DNA from 3 places in the Vibrio panuliri genome. Region 1 is predicted to be linked to each of the others. Evidence: predicted binding sites of a transcription regulator. Region 1 holds the regulator's gene; each other region holds the start of a gene.

The links. Region 1 encodes PurR, which represses purine synthesis genes. Its sites were predicted from a motif close to TNANGNAAACGTTTNCNTNA; they were not measured.
Region 2: the regulator PurR is predicted to act here: its motif matches at 4,544-4,563, upstream of purT (formate-dependent phosphoribosylglycinamide formyltransferase).
Region 3: the regulator PurR is predicted to act here: its motif matches at 3,678-3,697, upstream of purM (phosphoribosylformylglycinamidine cyclo-ligase).

Annotation. Positions count from the first base shown of each region.
Region 1 is NZ_AP019654.1:1,046,501-1,052,061, reverse strand. It holds gene elyC (envelope biogenesis factor ElyC) at 1-643, shown strand, start outside; gene torR (two-component system response regulator TorR) at 718-1,428, opposite strand; gene torD (molecular chaperone TorD) at 1,668-2,321, shown strand; gene purR (HTH-type transcriptional repressor PurR) at 2,523-3,527, shown strand; cyclic di-GMP riboswitch class I at 3,678-3,775, shown strand; gene GZK95_RS04795 (TfoX/Sxy family DNA transformation protein) at 3,887-4,477, shown strand; gene GZK95_RS04790 (TVP38/TMEM64 family protein) at 4,618-5,307, shown strand; gene GZK95_RS04785 (DUF7577 domain-containing protein) at 5,320-5,561, shown strand, end outside.
Region 2 is NZ_AP019654.1:1,506,881-1,512,441, forward strand. It holds gene hutC (histidine utilization repressor) at 1-474, opposite strand, end outside; gene GZK95_RS06875 (sporulation protein) at 666-1,409, shown strand; gene GZK95_RS06880 (phosphoribosylglycinamide formyltransferase) at 1,465-2,241, opposite strand; gene GZK95_RS06885 (thiopurine S-methyltransferase) at 2,598-3,245, shown strand; gene purT (formate-dependent phosphoribosylglycinamide formyltransferase) at 3,309-4,484, opposite strand; gene GZK95_RS06895 (SLC13 family permease) at 4,726-5,561, shown strand, end outside.
Region 3 is NZ_AP019654.1:804,024-809,584, forward strand. It holds gene GZK95_RS03645 (DUF3622 domain-containing protein) at 42-371, shown strand; gene GZK95_RS03650 (DUF4250 domain-containing protein) at 463-654, opposite strand; gene GZK95_RS03655 (YaeP family protein) at 657-860, opposite strand; gene GZK95_RS03660 (tellurite resistance TerB family protein) at 1,011-1,670, opposite strand; gene purN (phosphoribosylglycinamide formyltransferase) at 1,926-2,567, opposite strand; gene purM (phosphoribosylformylglycinamidine cyclo-ligase) at 2,571-3,611, opposite strand; gene upp (uracil phosphoribosyltransferase) at 3,792-4,418, shown strand; gene rluF (23S rRNA pseudouridine(2604) synthase RluF) at 4,955-5,561, opposite strand, start outside.

The DNA of each region.
Region 1 (5,561 bases):
CCAACCTGTCGCTTCTCGCTTATTGATGCCGCTAGAACGCCAATATACCGCCTTTTTACCTGTCGATAAGTCGATTGACTATGTCATGGTACTGGGTAGCGGTCATGTGGTGGATGACCAAATTCCCCCAACCTCTGAACTAAGCCGCACCGCTTTGATGCGTTTATCTGAAGGCATTCGCATTATGCGCATCTATCCGGGTTCAAAGCTCATACTCTCCGGCTATTCAGGCGGCACTGAGGTGAGCAATGCACGTATGATGGCAAAAGTGGCTCTCGCTCTTGGGGTGTCAAAATCCGATATTATTCTGCTTGAGACAGCAAAAGACACATGGGAAGAAGCTCGACAAGCCGCAGCCTTTGTACAACGGAAAGAGTTGATACTAGTCACGTCTGCAAGCCATATGGGCCGGGCGCTCAATGAGTTCCACTCTGCTGGATTAAACCCTTATCCTGCGCCGACCAACTACTTAGCACAAACCGAAATCCATCAGTTTTGGAGTAAGTACACGCCTAAAGCGATTTACTTAGAGCAGACCGAGCGATACTGGCACGAAACTCTTGGACGCATTTGGCAGACGCTACGCAACTGGGCATCGGATTATGAAGAGACCGCAATCGAAGCCTCACAGAGTAAAGTGTAGCGGGATGTAGGTAATCTTTGCCGCAAAAAAAAAACCGAAGCTGAGCTTCGGTTTTTTTACACTTATACAGTCAATTAATCACCAGCAAACATGTAGCCTTCACCATGAACCGTCACAAAGATTTGTGGGTTCTTTGGATCAAACTCCATCTTAGCGCGCATGCGACGAATCAGTACATCGATGGTACGGTCGTTAGGTGCATCTACGCGGTGGCTGATCATATTGAGAATGCGTTCGCGGCTTAATACTTGGTTAGGGTAAGAAGACAGCGCCACAAGTAGTTCGTACTCAGCTTTAGTTAGCTTAACCGGTTCGCCGTTACGGCTTAAAGCACGGCGTTGAATGTCAAACATCCACTCGCCAAAGCGAACAATGTTTGCGTCGTTCTTTTGATCAACAACGCTACCTGCATTACGAGCAGCAGAAATGCGCCACAACAGGTTCTTCACGCGCACTAGCAGTTCGCGAAGTTCAAACGGTTTGGTTACGTAATCATCTGCGCCCATTTCGAGACCGACGATTTTATCAATGCTATCCGTGCGTCCTGTTACCAGGATAATTCCAATGTCCGATTGACTACGCAGTTCGCGCGTTAGCATCAGACCATCTTCACCAGGAAGATTGATGTCTAACATAACTAAGTCGATCGAATGATTTTGTAGTGTGTCGCGCATCTGCTCGCCGCTCTCAGCTTCGCTGACCGTGTAACCTTCATTTTGAAAGTAGCCAACTAGCTTGCTGCGAGTGACCGCGTCGTCTTCTACTACTAATACGTGATAGCTCATCTAAACCACTTAATTTACATTGGGAATTAATTTCAACAGTATTCTATTCATAAACCGTAACATTTCTAGTATTTGTTATATTAAAATCAAGAAAGATGATTTTTTATTGATTCAAGACAAACCTAGCCCACCTGTTAACAATATTCCATTTTCTATCCCATTTTTTCACAATACACGTTATCGCTATTCATGTTTGTTCGCTAAAATATTAATAGTACTGAAACTTGGAGCATTGTTAGATGCAAGAATTAAAAGCGTTTAATGAAAAACGTGCAGAGATTTACTGGTGGTTTTCGAGTCTGTTCGCAAGAGAACTGACTGAAACAGAGCTTGCACAATATCAAAGCCCTGAAATCCGCGGCTTTCTTGCTGGTCTAGGTGAAAACCCAACCCTAAAACCTGCGGTTGACCGATTGGTGGACGCGCTCAATAGACAAATGGATCGCGAAGATGGTCAACTAGAGCTTGCAGCGGATTTTTGTGACTTGTTCTTAAAATCAGACAAAGAGTCTGCACTACCGTACGCCTCTATGTATGTGGGTACGACAGGCCTATTGCATGATGAACCCGCAAACCAAATGCAAGATCTACTGACTCAGCATGGTGTGGCGGTAAATCAGGACTTAAATGAGCCTGCTGACCATATCGCAATTGAACTTGATCTGTTGGGCAATATGATTATTCGCTCAAATGAGTTGGAGCAAGAGCGCCACCTCAATGATGCGTTGATCGAGCAAGAAGCGTTTATTCGTCAGCACATTCTAAATTGGGTGCCAAAGTTCACAGCGAAAAGTCAAACACTCGACGCTTTTGGTTTTTACTCTTCTGTGGCCTCACTGCTGGTGGCATTCCTTGAATTGGATTGCGCCTATTTAGTGGGTGAAGAGGAATAACACCCCTTCTCATAAAATGAGAGCGGGTTTTTCGTTTGCTACTGGCGGCGATGCGGTCTAAAATCGAAGCCGCAAACGATAAAAAGACCAAACAAGTACAAACCGCTGTAAAAAAGCGGTTTTTGTATTTCTATTACTTTCTGCCAGTTTTATTCAAAAATGTGAATAGCCATGTGGCAGCTATAGAAAGGATCATACCTTATGGCCACTATTAAAGATGTTGCTCGCCTTGCCGGCGTATCAACCACGACAGTCTCACACGTTATTAACAAAACGCGTTTTGTTGCGGAAGCAACTCAAGAGCGCGTGATGGAAGCCGTCACTGAACTAAACTACGCGCCAAGCGCTGTTGCGCGTAGCTTAAAGTGCAACAGTACCCGCACAATTGGTATGTTGGTGACGCAATCAACTAACCTATTCTTTTCTGAAGTCATCGATGGTGTAGAAAGCTACTGCTACCGCCAAGGTTACACACTTATCCTATGTAATACCGGTGGTATCTACGAAAAGCAACGCGATTACATTCGCATGCTCGCTGAAAAACGCGTCGATGGTATTTTGGTGATGTGTTCTGACCTAACAGAAGAACTGAGTGAAATGCTGGACCGCCACAAAGACATTCCAAAAGTAGTTATGGATTGGGGTCCGGAGAGTTCTCAAGCGGATAAGATCATCGATAACTCGGAAGAAGGTGGCTATCTTGCTACCAAATACCTAATCGATCATGGTCACAAAGACATCGCTTGTCTAAGCGGTCACTTTGAAAAAGCAGCCTGTCAGGAACGAATTCAAGGCTTCAAGCGCGCGATGAATGAAGCGAACTTGGCAGTAAATGAAGATTGGATCTTAGAAGGTAACTTCGAGTGTGATACTGCTGTGCTAGCGGCAGATAAAATCGCAGCGATGGATAAACGCCCAACAGCAATTTTCTGTTTCAATGACACCATGGCCCTTGGTCTAATGAGTCGTCTGCAACAGAAAGGTATCCGTATTCCTGAAGATATGTCTGTGATTGGTTATGACAATATCGAGCTTGCTGAGTACTTCTCGCCACCACTGACAACGGTTCACCAACCTAAACGTCGTGTTGGTAAAAATGCCTTCGAAATCTTACTTGAACGCATTAAAGACAAAGAGCATGACAAACGCGTATTTGAAATGCATCCAGAAATCGTTGAACGCTCTACGGTAACCAAATTACCTTAACTCAATGATTATTATAACAATAGCCGATGTGAGATTAGTCGGCTATTGTGACTCCTACCCAACTTAATTCTTGCATTAAGATCACAATTCTTTCATAGTATGGTGATACTTTGAAACAGAAGTATTTAATCTTTAGCAAGGCAAATTAAGTCACGCACAGGGCAAACCATTCTGAAAAGATGGGACGCAAAGCTTCCGGCCTAAACTTTTATGCACAGCATAAGACGTATGGTAGCGGGGTTGCCGATGGTAGAAATGCGCGCGTTAACGGATTATTCTCCTATTTCCTGCATAACTGCTAATCTTTCGGACCTGATTTGGTGGCGTATTGACATACACATACACCGAGAAAGTACTGAATGGACAAACCAATTCTTAAAGACTCGATGAGGCTCTTTGAGCCGCTAGGTCGTATTAAATCTCGCTCTATGTTTGGTGGGTTTGGGATTTTTGCAGACGAAACTATGTTTGCGTTAGTTGTAAATAATAAGCTTCATATTCGAGCAGACAGCATTCTCGCCAAGCAGTTTAAACAACAAGGATTCGAGCCGTACGTGTACCACAAACGTGGGTTTCCTGTTGTCACTAAATACTTCGCTCTGAGTGAAGATTTGTACAGTAATAGCACCAAAACGCTTGAGATTGCACGTGAAGCACACGCACAAGCTCAAGTTGAGAAATCAGCGCAAGCTGAAACAAAACCAACTCGCATTAAAGATTTACCGAACCTTCGCTTAGCGACTGAGCGAATGCTGAAGAAAGCCGGTATCGATAATGTTGAGCAATTGCAGCAAGCGGGCTCTGTAGAGGCTTATAAAGCGATTCGCGAAACTCACTCTAGTGATGTTAGCCTAGAGCTGTTGTGGTCTCTTGAAGGCGCAATTAAAGGGACACACTGGTCAGTGGTACCCCAAGAGCGCAGAGATGAGCTACTCTCTCGACTTCAATAAACACTAGCCAGCGAATTTCGCTGGCTTTTTTTATGAAAGTTTTTCTTCACTTTAAGGTTCTTATCTACCAACAGAGACAAGATTCCCCCAACAGCTAAACTAAGAATAAGCGGACGCAAAAAAGGGAAAGGAGAGCGAAGATGAACAAAAAATTATTGATAGGGATAGCACTGATCGCCCTAATCGCGGTGTTAATTTCACAATTTGGTGATCAACTCACGTTGGAAAATGCGAAAGCTCAGCAAGCGGCTCTTGGTGAGTTTATTGCGCAGAATTTCGTACTTGCCGCCATCATCTACTTCTCCGCTTATGTCGCGATAACCGCCTTTTCGATTCCCGGAGCAGCCGTCGTCACGCTACTTGGTGCCGCCCTGTTTGGTTTTTGGACCAGTTTACTACTGGTATCATTTGCTAGCACGCTGGGCGCAACACTCGCCTTCCTCAGCAGCCGCTTCTTACTGCGTGATTGGGTACAAAGCAAATTTGGCGACAAACTCTCTGCGATCAATCAAGGCGTAGAAAAAGATGGGGCATTCTATCTCTTCTCCTTACGCTTAATTCCGGTCTTTCCGTTCTTTTTGATTAACCTACTGATGGGGCTAACTCCTATCACGACGGCACGTTTTTATCTGGTTAGCCAATTAGGTATGTTGCCGGGCACTGCCGTTTATCTCAATGCTGGTACTCAACTAGCTCAAATCGACAGCTTGTCGGGCATTGTATCCCCATCTGTTTTGGTCTCTTTTGCCCTACTCGGCTTATTCCCAATTATTGCCAAATGGGTAATGGCTAAACTTCGACGCCAGCCAGAATCTCACAGCCAAGTATAATCGAGGTTATTGATGAAAATATTCAGTGCCGTGAATCCACCTCAAGCTCACATTGTGTGTGAGCTTTTACGCTCCCACAACATACAATGCGAAGTGCGAGGAGAAGGCATTTTTGGATTGCAAGGTGAAGTGCCGTTTGGAGAAGCGAGCGCCCCTCATGTTTGGTTACTCGACCTAGCTAAAAAAGAGATAGCGATTGAACTGATTGAGCAGTTTGAACAACCACACTCACAACAGGCTTGGCGCTGCACTGA
Region 2 (5,561 bases), 460 kb from region 1:
ATCTTGATTGAGGTAATCGGGTGCATGTTGTGGGTTTACCCAGCGCAGCTCAAGTTGAATAGGCTGCTCGTCAGCATAGTGGATGATCTCACTGTAGAACACTGTGCTGCCGTGCATGACCCCAAGTTGAATTGCGGTCGTTTCATCTGCGACAACGGCAGTTTGCTTCAGTACTTTGTTTCGGTACGCTTTGCCGCGTTCAACCACTTCAGTGGCGATGTTACGAATATCGATCAACGGTGATTCGGTTTTATCTATGTGCCGACAGACAAAGGTTCCTAAGCGGGGCTTGCGTTCAAGCCTGCCTTCAGAAACAAGATCGCGGATCGCTTTGTTGACCGTCATACGACTAACATTGAACTGTTTAGTCAGTTCGATCTCAGTGGTTATACGTTGCCCAACAGACCATACGCCAGATTCAATTTGGTGGACGATATAGTGCTTTATTTGCTGATAGAGCGGTTGTTGAGGCATCAAGAAATCCGGTATTGATTGGTATATACAAATCTAATCGTATTCGTGGCAGAAATGCAAGTGGTGGATAAAATCTAAGCAAACGAAATGAGATAAGACTCATTCTATAAGCAAAAGGCTTGCGTCAGTCACCAAGGAATGAGATACCCATATACAACGATAAGAATAAAGTCACGAGAAAGGAAACAATCATGTTTGGAAAGTTGAAAGCGTCTTTGGGCATTGGTGCCGCTAAAGTCGATACTGTTTTGGATAGTATGGCCGTCGAACAAGGCGAAAGCATTAAAGGTGTCGTGCATATTCAGGGTGGTGATGTCGAGCAGCAGATTGATGCGATTAACTTAAAACTATGCACTGAGGTTAAAGTTGAGTCTGATAATGGCGTGAGCTATCAAGAGTTTATTTTGGGGCAACTGCAAGCCGTTCAACCGTTTGTTATTGGAGCAAATGAGCAAAAACAAGTACCGTTTGAACTCAAACTGCATGAGGAAACGCCAGTCACCGCGCTGAATGCGATAAAAAATCAATGTCATGTATGGTTAGAAACAACGTTAGATATCGATTTCGCGATTGACCCAAAAGATCGTGATTATGTTGAAGTTCGTCCTTTGCCTGTAGTGGCGAAAGTGATTGGGGCAATCCAGAGCAACGGTTTCGATATGGTGAAAGCGGATGTCGAAAAGGGTTTTCTTCGTGGTGGAAACTTCAGCTCTAAGTCTGGTTGTTACCAAGAGATCGAGTTTAGAAATGGTGGCTTTATTAACAAGAAAGAGATTGAGTTGTCATTTGTACTGGAAGGGGGCTTCGTCCATTGCTTAGCTGAAGTCGACCGCGCATTGGGACTTGGTGGTGACAAGTATACATCATTTACCCTGTCACGTAGTGCGTCGGATGCTGAAGTTCAGCAAGCAGTCGCACGAGTACTCTCCATCTAGTCTATAGTCGAGAAGTCGAAAAGAAAACAGGCTGATAATTCAGCCTGTTTTGCTATTAAGCGGCGGTTAAGTGTGTGGTGATGTAGGGTTGCCAAGCATCTTGGTAGAGTTGGCGAGATTGGCGACGCATGTGATCAATTTGCGCCATTTCAAATTCAGTCAGTGCGCGCTGCTGGGCGTCAGCACTACGTTCAATGTTCTGAATCTGTTCATACAGTTCGTGTTCTTTACCTGATTTCACATCAGCAATGGCTTTAAGATGCAGTTGAACTTCAGCAACCAGATTGGTTTTTGGCAGCTTCACTAACACATTTAAGTCACGATAGCCGGATTCCGCCGGTTTTTTGAAGCGGTTTTTTACTTTTACGATGGTGGTTTCACGGCTTAATTTTTCATAAGCCTCCATTAGGCTCGCCACATCATCGGCGACGATCGTTGCGCGAGCTAAGTCTGTAATACGGTTTACTTGGTTATCAAGTTCTAAGGCAATCTTTTCTTGGGCACGTTGAGTTGATTTCACGCCAGCAAAATAGGCGTCAGTGCCAGTGAGTAGGGCGGTACTTTTACAGATAGTTTCCAACTCGAACTGAGCTTGGTGTGCTTTACTGTAGAGCACGTCAAAGTCGGAGTATGGTTGCAGCGGTTGATCGTAGGTAGATGTGATGCCATACAGACCGCTAAGGTTATGTTTGAAGGTTTTAGAGCAAACCTCATTCTGGTTTGAACTTCTACTGCCATCATTTGTTGCTGAAGGCATCGGCATCGCGGCTAGCGCAGGTGCACGGCTCAACATCAGAAGCACAAGTGCCGTGGCACGCAGGAATAAGCTCATTCAGTCTCCTCAGAGTTGTTGTTGCTTAGAAAACAGGGCAATAAAAATATGACACCTAAACAAAACAAGTCTTTACATTATCTATGGGGGCTACTTGAGCAAACTCAATCCTAACAAACAGTGAAGGTTAGAAAACATTAACTGGCTCTCAATTGTGAGTATTGCTACTTACTTTGAGTGAGACTGGAATAAGAAGTTCATGCAAAAGATGTAACTAAATTTATCTTTGCGGCGCTCTTTGCCTACTCATGGGACACAGTATATCGAACCTAAATGAACACAACCTGAATGGTTTGTTTAAATTTGCGGTGGTTTTCGCTAGTCTTAGCCCTCAAAAGTCAGCCGAGAAAATTACAATGAAAGATCCAGAATTTTGGCACAATAAATGGGCGGCAAACCAAATCGGTTTTCACCTTGAAGACGTAAACCCATTGCTCATCAATTATTGGCCTGCCACCAATCCTCAAATGAATGACAAAGTCTTTGTTCCACTGTGTGGCAAATCAGAAGACTTAATCTGGCTGGCCCGCAAACACGAAGATGTCCAAGGTGTGGAGTTAAGCAATATTGCTGTGCGTTCGTTTTTTGCTGAGCATTTTTACACTCCAATGGTGATGCCAATTGGCGGTCAACATGAGCTATTCCAGTTTGATGAGCTATCGATCTATGTTGGGGATTACTTCACCGCACCAATCAAACCAGTTGATATTGTTTATGACCGAGCAGCGTTGGTGGCGCTACCTGAAGAGATGCGTGATGAGTACGTAACTAGACTAAAAAGCTTACTTAATCCTGGCGGCCGTATCTTGCTGATTAGTTTAGATTACGCTCAGGAGGAGATGGCGGGTCCACCGTTTTCGGTGCCTGAGCAAGAGATACGTCTCCACTTCTCCGACTACACGGTGACCAAGCTTTACCGTGACGAAGGGGACGAAAATCACCCGCGCATCAAGCGCAATAGCTTAAGTCGCTTTGCGGAGGAAGTGTACTTGATCGAGTCTTAATCAGGCACAAAAAACGCTTGGTATCCAACTTCGCCAAGCGTTTTCATTTTTACAAAGTAGCGCTTAGTAAATGATGGTGATTTTACTCGCCGCAGTGATGGCATCATCAATCGCTTGCTCTATGGAGTCGCGTTGCGTAATTGCAACGCCGAGTCGGCGGCGACCGTCAATGTTTGGTTTGCCAAAAAGCTTAAGTTGCGTTTTAGGCGCGTTTAGCGCATCAGCGAGCCCTTGGTAGCGAATGTTGTTTGACGTTCCTTGACCAAGAATGACTGCCGAGGCACAAGGACCATACTGCGTAATGTTAGCGATAGGCATACCAGTAAAGGCGCGCACGTGTAGAGCAAATTCAGACATATCTTGCGAAAGCAGCGTCACTAGACCTGTGTCATGTGGGCGAGGGGATACTTCATTAAAGATGACAGTGTCACCTTTTACAAACAGTTCTACGCCAAATATACCGTAACCGCCTAGGGCATTGACCACTTGCTCTGCTGCGTGTTGTGCGGCTTTAAGAGCGTTATCAGACATGGCTTGTGGCTGCCATGATTCGCGGTAATCACCATCTTCTTGTCGGTGACCAATCGGCGCGCAAAAATGCACACCATCAATCGCTCGAACGGTCAGTTGCGTAATTTCGTAGTCAAAGTCGATAAAGCCTTCAACAATGACACGACCTGCACCAGTGCGTCCTCCTTCTTGTGCGTAGTGCCATGCTTTTTCAATATCAGCTCTGTTTTTGATGACGCTTTGTCCTTTGCCAGACGAACTCATCACGGGTTTACAGACACAAGGGATGCCCACCGCTTCAATTGCTGCGACAAAATCTTGGTAATTATCGGCAAAGCGATAAGGCGAAGTGGTCAAACCGAGCTCTTCAGCGGCAAGGCGGCGAATGCCTTCACGGTTCATGGTCAGTTTAGTGGCGTTTGCAGTGGGCACCACGTTGAGACCTTTTGCTTCTAGTTCAACCAGTTTGTCGGTGGCGATGGCTTCGATCTCTGGCACCACATAATCGGGTTGCTCTTGTTCGATGATGTTAGCTAGCGCTTGACCATCGAGCATATCAACCACATAGCTGCGGTGCGCGACTTGCATCGCTGGCGCGTTTTCATAGCGGTCGCAGGCAATCACTTCTAGCCCCAAACGTTGACACTCAATCGCCACTTCTTTGCCTAACTCACCAGAGCCTAATAAAAGTACACGAGTAGAATTTTCACTAGTTGCCGTACCAAACATACACACCCTTTGCTTTGAAGATATTGAAAACTGGCTCGGATCATACTGGATTGGAAATAAAAAGCAAACGTTTGCGCTTTGGTGTTCATTGGCTTGCCGACAATAAAATCTGACCCAAACCACACTTTTTTGACGCAATGTTCCATCAATGTGAATTCATTGATCTAACGCCAAATTATCGCGTCAAAACAGGAGGATGATGAGATTAGCTAGTTAAAATCTCAGGAAGAGTAGTTACGTAATGCGTTCATATTTGAAATACATTATCCCAGTGGTCATTCCACTATTGATCCTTATGATGCCTCTCAGTGCCTTTCCATTTGAAGGCATTACGGTATTGCAACAAAGGGTTATCGCAATTTTCCTTTTAGCCGCTTTATGTTGGGTGTTCGAACCAATCCCAATTTATGCCACATCGGTAGTCATTATTGTTCTTGAGCTATTGATGCTTTCGGATAAAGGGTTGATTTTCTTCCGTTTGGAGCAAGGAGAGGCGCACTTTGGTCAGTTGTTAAAGTACAACGAGATCATGGCAACGTTTGCCAGCCCGATCATTATGCTGTTCTTGGGTGGTTTTTTCCTTGCGATGGCTGCCACTAAGTATCGTTTGGATGTCAACTTAGCAAGGGTATTGCTGAAACCGTTTGGCAATGACCCCAAGTACGTGATGCTTGGTTTAATGCTGATTACCGCTATCTTCTCGATGTTTATGTCAAACACGGCAACCACGGCGATGATGCTTTCGATTCTGACCCCAGTTATTGCTGTGTTTGGTCCGAAAGACCCGGGCCGAATAGCCTTTGCGCTGTGTATTCCTGTTGCGGCTAACATCGGTGGTATCGGTACGCCGATAGGCACACCACCCAATGCGATTGCACTAAAATATCTTGTGGGTGACAACTTTATCTCTTTTGGCGAGTGGATGGCATTTGGCGTGCCATTTGTGGTGGTGATGATGGCGCTCGCGTGGTTTTTGATTATCGCGCTATACCCCGCTGAGCAAAAGAGTATTGATTTGTCGATCAAAGGCAAGTTCCTGAAAACACCTAAATCTATCGTGGTTTACCTGACTTTTGG
Region 3 (5,561 bases), 240 kb from region 1:
GCAGGCGAAGTCATTGTTAATAATTCATTAGAGCAAAGACTATGACCACAAGTAAAAAGTTTGCAATTCGCGTATCAGAAAAACGTAACGGTTGGTGTGCAGAGATCACTCGCCAAGTTACTTCACGTAAGCAAGTAGTATCTAAGCGTGAGCAAGGATTCGAAACCGAAGCTCTGGCACAAGAGTGGGCTGAAAAAGAGCTAGCTCAGTTCGTTGAAAACCAAGTAAAGCGTAATGAGCGTAAAGCAGACCAACGCGCTGAACGTAACGAACGTCAAGAGCGTGAAGCGGCTGAGCGTAAAGCGGCGGCAATGCGTAAGCGCAGTGAAGCGGCACTAGCACAAGAAGCGGATGACGAAGAGGATTTCTAATCCCTATCGCTTGATAAATGCTGAATTAAAAAAACCGCCAGTTGGCGGTTTTTTACTATCATCAGACGCTAAAGCGTGAATCACATCGTGGTTAACGAAATTGTCCCACTTCGGCAAGAAACTCAAAACCAGCGCTCGCCAATTTGGCTTCCAAAGCTTGACGGTCGATATCGAAAAATTTTACTAACTCATCAAGATCGCCAGCGAAGTCGTCACGCAACTTTAAGTTTACGATGCTCATTAGCATGATGGGATCCATGCTTTCGAATTTCGCTAAATCCATAGTTAGTCCTCAAAATCGGAGATGAGTAAGTTGGCTGCAGCAAACGCTGCCTTCTCTCGAACCTTTAGGTCAATGTTGGTATCGGCAGCCACTTCATTTAAGGCGCGTACTGCACAAGTGATTGCTTGAGGGATATACCCTTGATCACCGCTACCAATTTGCGCATATAGCTCACGCACCAAATCACAACAATCGTAAACTTTCATCGTTTTACTTCCACTATAAATGAGAACTTCTCTCACTATACTGATTCTGTCCGGTAAGTTCAAAGCCTGCTGCGGCGAGGAGATTGCGCTATCTCAATACGCGAGCAGGGTTGTCGTTTTTATAAGCAACTACCCAAAAGTGCTCAGCACTTACATTGCATGATTGAGTTGAAGTTCAAGTTGTTGGGTAACTTCCTCTGCTAAGTTGAGCTGCTTGGCAAGCTCTTGCAAATAAGCTTTTTCCATAAAGTTCTGCTCATCAATCACAATCAGTGACGCCAGATAAATTTCAGACGCTTGCTGTGGCGTTTGTGCTAACTGTGCGATATGGCTAGGATCGAGCGGCTTATTTAGCTCATTGTGAATCAGTGTTTTTAGCTGCTGATCCGCGCCTGCCTGTTCGATAGCATTTTCGATGTGTGCCATTTCAGTTTGGTCGACATGCCCATCCGCTTTTGCCGCCGCTATCATCGCTTTCAGGATTAATTGGTCATGGATCTGGTTACACGAGTCAAATTGCTCGGCAGCGGCTTGGGGTGTAGATTGCTTGTCTTGCCAGTCGTTATACACTTTATAGGCGAGTGCACCTAAAGCGGCTGCTCCGCCAATTTTGAGCGCATTCTTGCCGACTTTTTTCCCCATTTTTTTGCTCTTTTTGGAGCCCATTAATAGATTGACTAAGCCGCCACCGACCGCTCCTGCACCGAGTGATTTCAATGTATTTGAGGTTGACGCGCTTTTTAGTTGCTGTTGCCCCTGACGGACGATATCTGAATTAAGAGCTTGATTAAGTAGAGACTTAATATCCATAGCCACCTCCAATATTAAGCTGTGAAGACTGGAATATTATTCAGACTAGCTTAACAAAACGAAGATGAATGGAGGATTAATGGATGAGAGTTGAGACAAAGAGAAAGAATTGAGAGTAGAGAGGGGGAAAGAATTGATAATTGAGAGACTGGACTTAAAGAAAGCTCAACATCATAGACAAAGAAAAGAGCCGAGAAGAAGTTCCTCTCGACTCTCATATCTCAAAGTGAAGCGTTCTAAACTCTCTCGCTGTTTTTATTCCGCAGCGTAGCCATACATCCCAAGCAACTCACCATCGAGGTAGGCGCTTTTGCCATCTCGCATTTCAAGCCGCTCTTCGACAAACCATTTGGCAACCATTGGGTAGATTCGATGCTCTTGATTCTGAACACGCTCGGTCAGTGACTCAACCGTATCTTCATCGAAAATTGGCACTTTGGCTTGCAAAATGACCGGACCGCCGTCTAGCTGCTCGGTGACAAAATGAACGCTGGTACCATGTTCTTCATCCCCGGCATGGATTGCGCGTTGATAAGTATTCAGACCTGGGTACTTTGGCAGTAGAGAAGGGTGAATGTTGATCATGCGACCCATATAGTGGCGAACAAACTCGCCACTCAAGATACGCATGTAGCCAGCTAAAATGATCAGATCGGGCTCAAATGTATCTATTTGACGCATCAACTCATGATCAAATGCATCGCGGGTATCGAAAGCCTTAGGATCGAGAAACACCCCAGCAGCACCGGCCTTTTTCGCGCGTTCTAACGCATAAGCATCCGCTTTGTTGGAGAATACGGCGGTTACCTTGCCATTGGTAATCGAGCTTGAACAAGCGTCGATGATCGCTTGGAGGTTGGTTCCGTTTCCAGATACTAAAACAACAATACTCTTCATAACTTAATTGATCTCTACTTGCTCTTCGTCAGCTTGTGCTGGTGCAATGGTACCAATAACCCACGCATTTTCGCCTTCTTGCTGAAGTAACTTAACCGCTGCGTCTGCTTGGTCTGCTGGTAGTGCAACAATCAGTCCGACACCGCAGTTAAAAGTACGGTACATTTCATGTGTGGTTACATTGCCTTGCTCTTGCAACCATTTAAAGATGACTGGCCATTCCCAACTGTTGCCATCAATAACTGCTTTGGTACCTTCAGGTAGCACGCGAGGGATGTTTTCCCAGAAGCCACCACCTGTGATGTGAGAAATTGCATGGATATCATGTTGCTCAATCATCTTTAATGCTGATTTGATATAGATTTTTGTTGGCTCTAGTAGGTGTTCACCAATAGTGCGACCTTCAAGCTCTTGGTTTTTGTCCGCAGCAGAAACTTCTAGAATTTTGCGAATCAGTGAGTAACCGTTTGAGTGAGGACCACTTGAACCAACCGCAATAAGTGCGTCACCCGCAGCAACTTTAGTACCGTCGATAATGTCTTCTTTTTCTACTACGCCGACACAGAACCCTGCGACATCGTAATCTTCGCCTTCGTACATACCAGGCATTTCTGCGGTTTCACCACCAATTAACGCACAACCAGCTTGAACACAACCTTCAGCGATACCAGAAACAACATCCGCTGCCGTATCAACATCCAATTTGCCGGTTGCATAGTAGTCAAGGAAGAATAGAGGCTCTGCACCTTGTACAATCAAGTCATTAACACACATTGCTACAAGGTCAATACCAATTGTGTCATGCTTGTTCATATCCAATGCTAAGCGCAGTTTTGTGCCTACACCATCGGTACCAGAAACTAACACAGGTTGCTTGTATTTGGTCGGCAGTTCACAAAGTGCACCAAAGCCACCAATACCACCCATTACTTCTGGGCGACGAGTACGTTTTACGGCACCTTTAATACGATCGACAAGTGCGTTACCTGCATCGATATCAACGCCAGCATCTTTATAGCTAAGAGAAGTATTATTGCCACTCACGGGAAGTCCTCGGTCTAGTCAGTTGGATATGAGAAAACGGCGCTATTCTAACAGTGGATAAAGCGCAATAGCAAACGTTTGCGTAAGTTTTTTATCGTACACTAGAGCAAGAAATGCAGCGCGAAATCGTTTATAATCTGAAGGTTTGTTTAAAAAATACCAAAAAAGCCGGAGATGGACATGAAAGTTGTTGAAGTAAAACACCCACTCGTTAAACACAAAATTGGTCTAATGAGAGAAGGTGATATCAGCACGAAGCGCTTCCGTGAATTAGCAACAGAAGTTGGTAGCCTACTGACTTATGAAGCAACCGCGGATTTTGAAACTGAGAAAGTAACCATTGAAGGCTGGAATGGTCCAGTTGAAGTTGACCAAATCAAAGGTAAAAAAGTAACGGTAGTGCCGATTCTACGTGCAGGTCTTGGCATGATGGATGGTGTACTAGAGCACGTACCTAGCGCACGTATCAGCGTTGTTGGTGTATACCGTGACGAAGAAACTCTTGAGCCAGTTCCATACTTCAACAAGCTAGCTTCAAACATCGATGAGCGTATTGCATTGGTTGTTGACCCAATGTTGGCAACGGGTGGTTCTATGATTGCAACCATCGATCTTCTGAAAGAGAAAGGCTGTCAGGCAATTAAAGTGCTTGTTCTTGTTGCAGCACCAGAAGGTATTGAAGCTCTTGAGCGCGCTCACCCAGATGTAGAGCTTTACACTGCGGCAATCGATGAGAAGCTAAACGACAAAGGCTACATCGTTCCGGGTCTAGGTGACGCAGGCGATAAGATCTTCGGTACTAAATAAACCGAATCAAATGTTAAAAGAGGAGCTTAGGCTCCTCTTTTTTTGCCTAGTAGGGTTAGAGTTTCGTTAAAACTCGTCATCCCATAGTGCGCTGAACTCAATTATGTCGCTCCTTAGAACGCTGAGTTAAGACTGTCATTCCATCGAACGCTGAATTCAAACTTGTCATTCCATAGAGCGCTTTAGCGCGAGTAGGGAATCTTTTACCGCTCTGCTTAAGTTGCCTTATAGATCCCCGACTCGGCTGCGCCTCTCGAGGATGACAAATGGGATGGGAGGGAAACTCGCCATCTCATAGTGCGCTGAACTCAAACACGTCGCGCCATAGAATGCTGAGTTAAGACTGTCATTCCATAGAGCGCTGAATTCAAACTTGTCATTCCATAGAGCGCTTTAGCGCGAGTAGGGAATCTTTTACCGCTCTGCTTAAGTTGCCTTACAGATCCCCGACTCGGCTGCGCCTCTCGAGGATGACAAATGCGCAGAGAGAACGCTGCTAGCTAAAAAGAAGGCTTGCCAATGGCAAGCCTTCTTTGTTATTTCTTCAGACTCAATGTCCCGCCTACGCGAGGGGCCGAACTTGGTTTACGGTCGCTAGATTTGTGATGTGTTGGCTTTGCGTGACTTGGTTTGCCTCGGTTCGCTTTGCTATTAAACTCACCATCACGTTTTGGCTTATTGTAACCCTTGCCTTTATTGTCGCTACGATGTTCATTGTCGCGCTGGTGGCTACGTTCGCTGTTACGACCTTTCTTCGAGTTTGGAGCATGGCGGAACTCATCCGCGTTACGCCCTTTAAAAGTGCGACTCTTCTGGTTACGACGGGCTGTTGAACTTTGGTTCTCTTCTCGGCTATCAAACAGTTTAGCATCGGTCGCTTTACGAATGCGTTGACCTTTTGCATCTAAGGTTGAGGCTTCTTCGGTGCTCACTGAGCCTTCACACATAGCGTGAATCTCATTAATCTCATCGTCTGTTAAATAGCGCCATTGTCCATTTGGAATACCATCTAGACTGATGTTCATAATGCGCACACGGCGAAGTTTAAATACTTCATAGCCTAATGCTTCACACATGCGGCGAATTTGACGGTTTAGTCCCTGTGTTAAAACGATGCGGAAAGAGAATTTGGTCTCTTTGCTC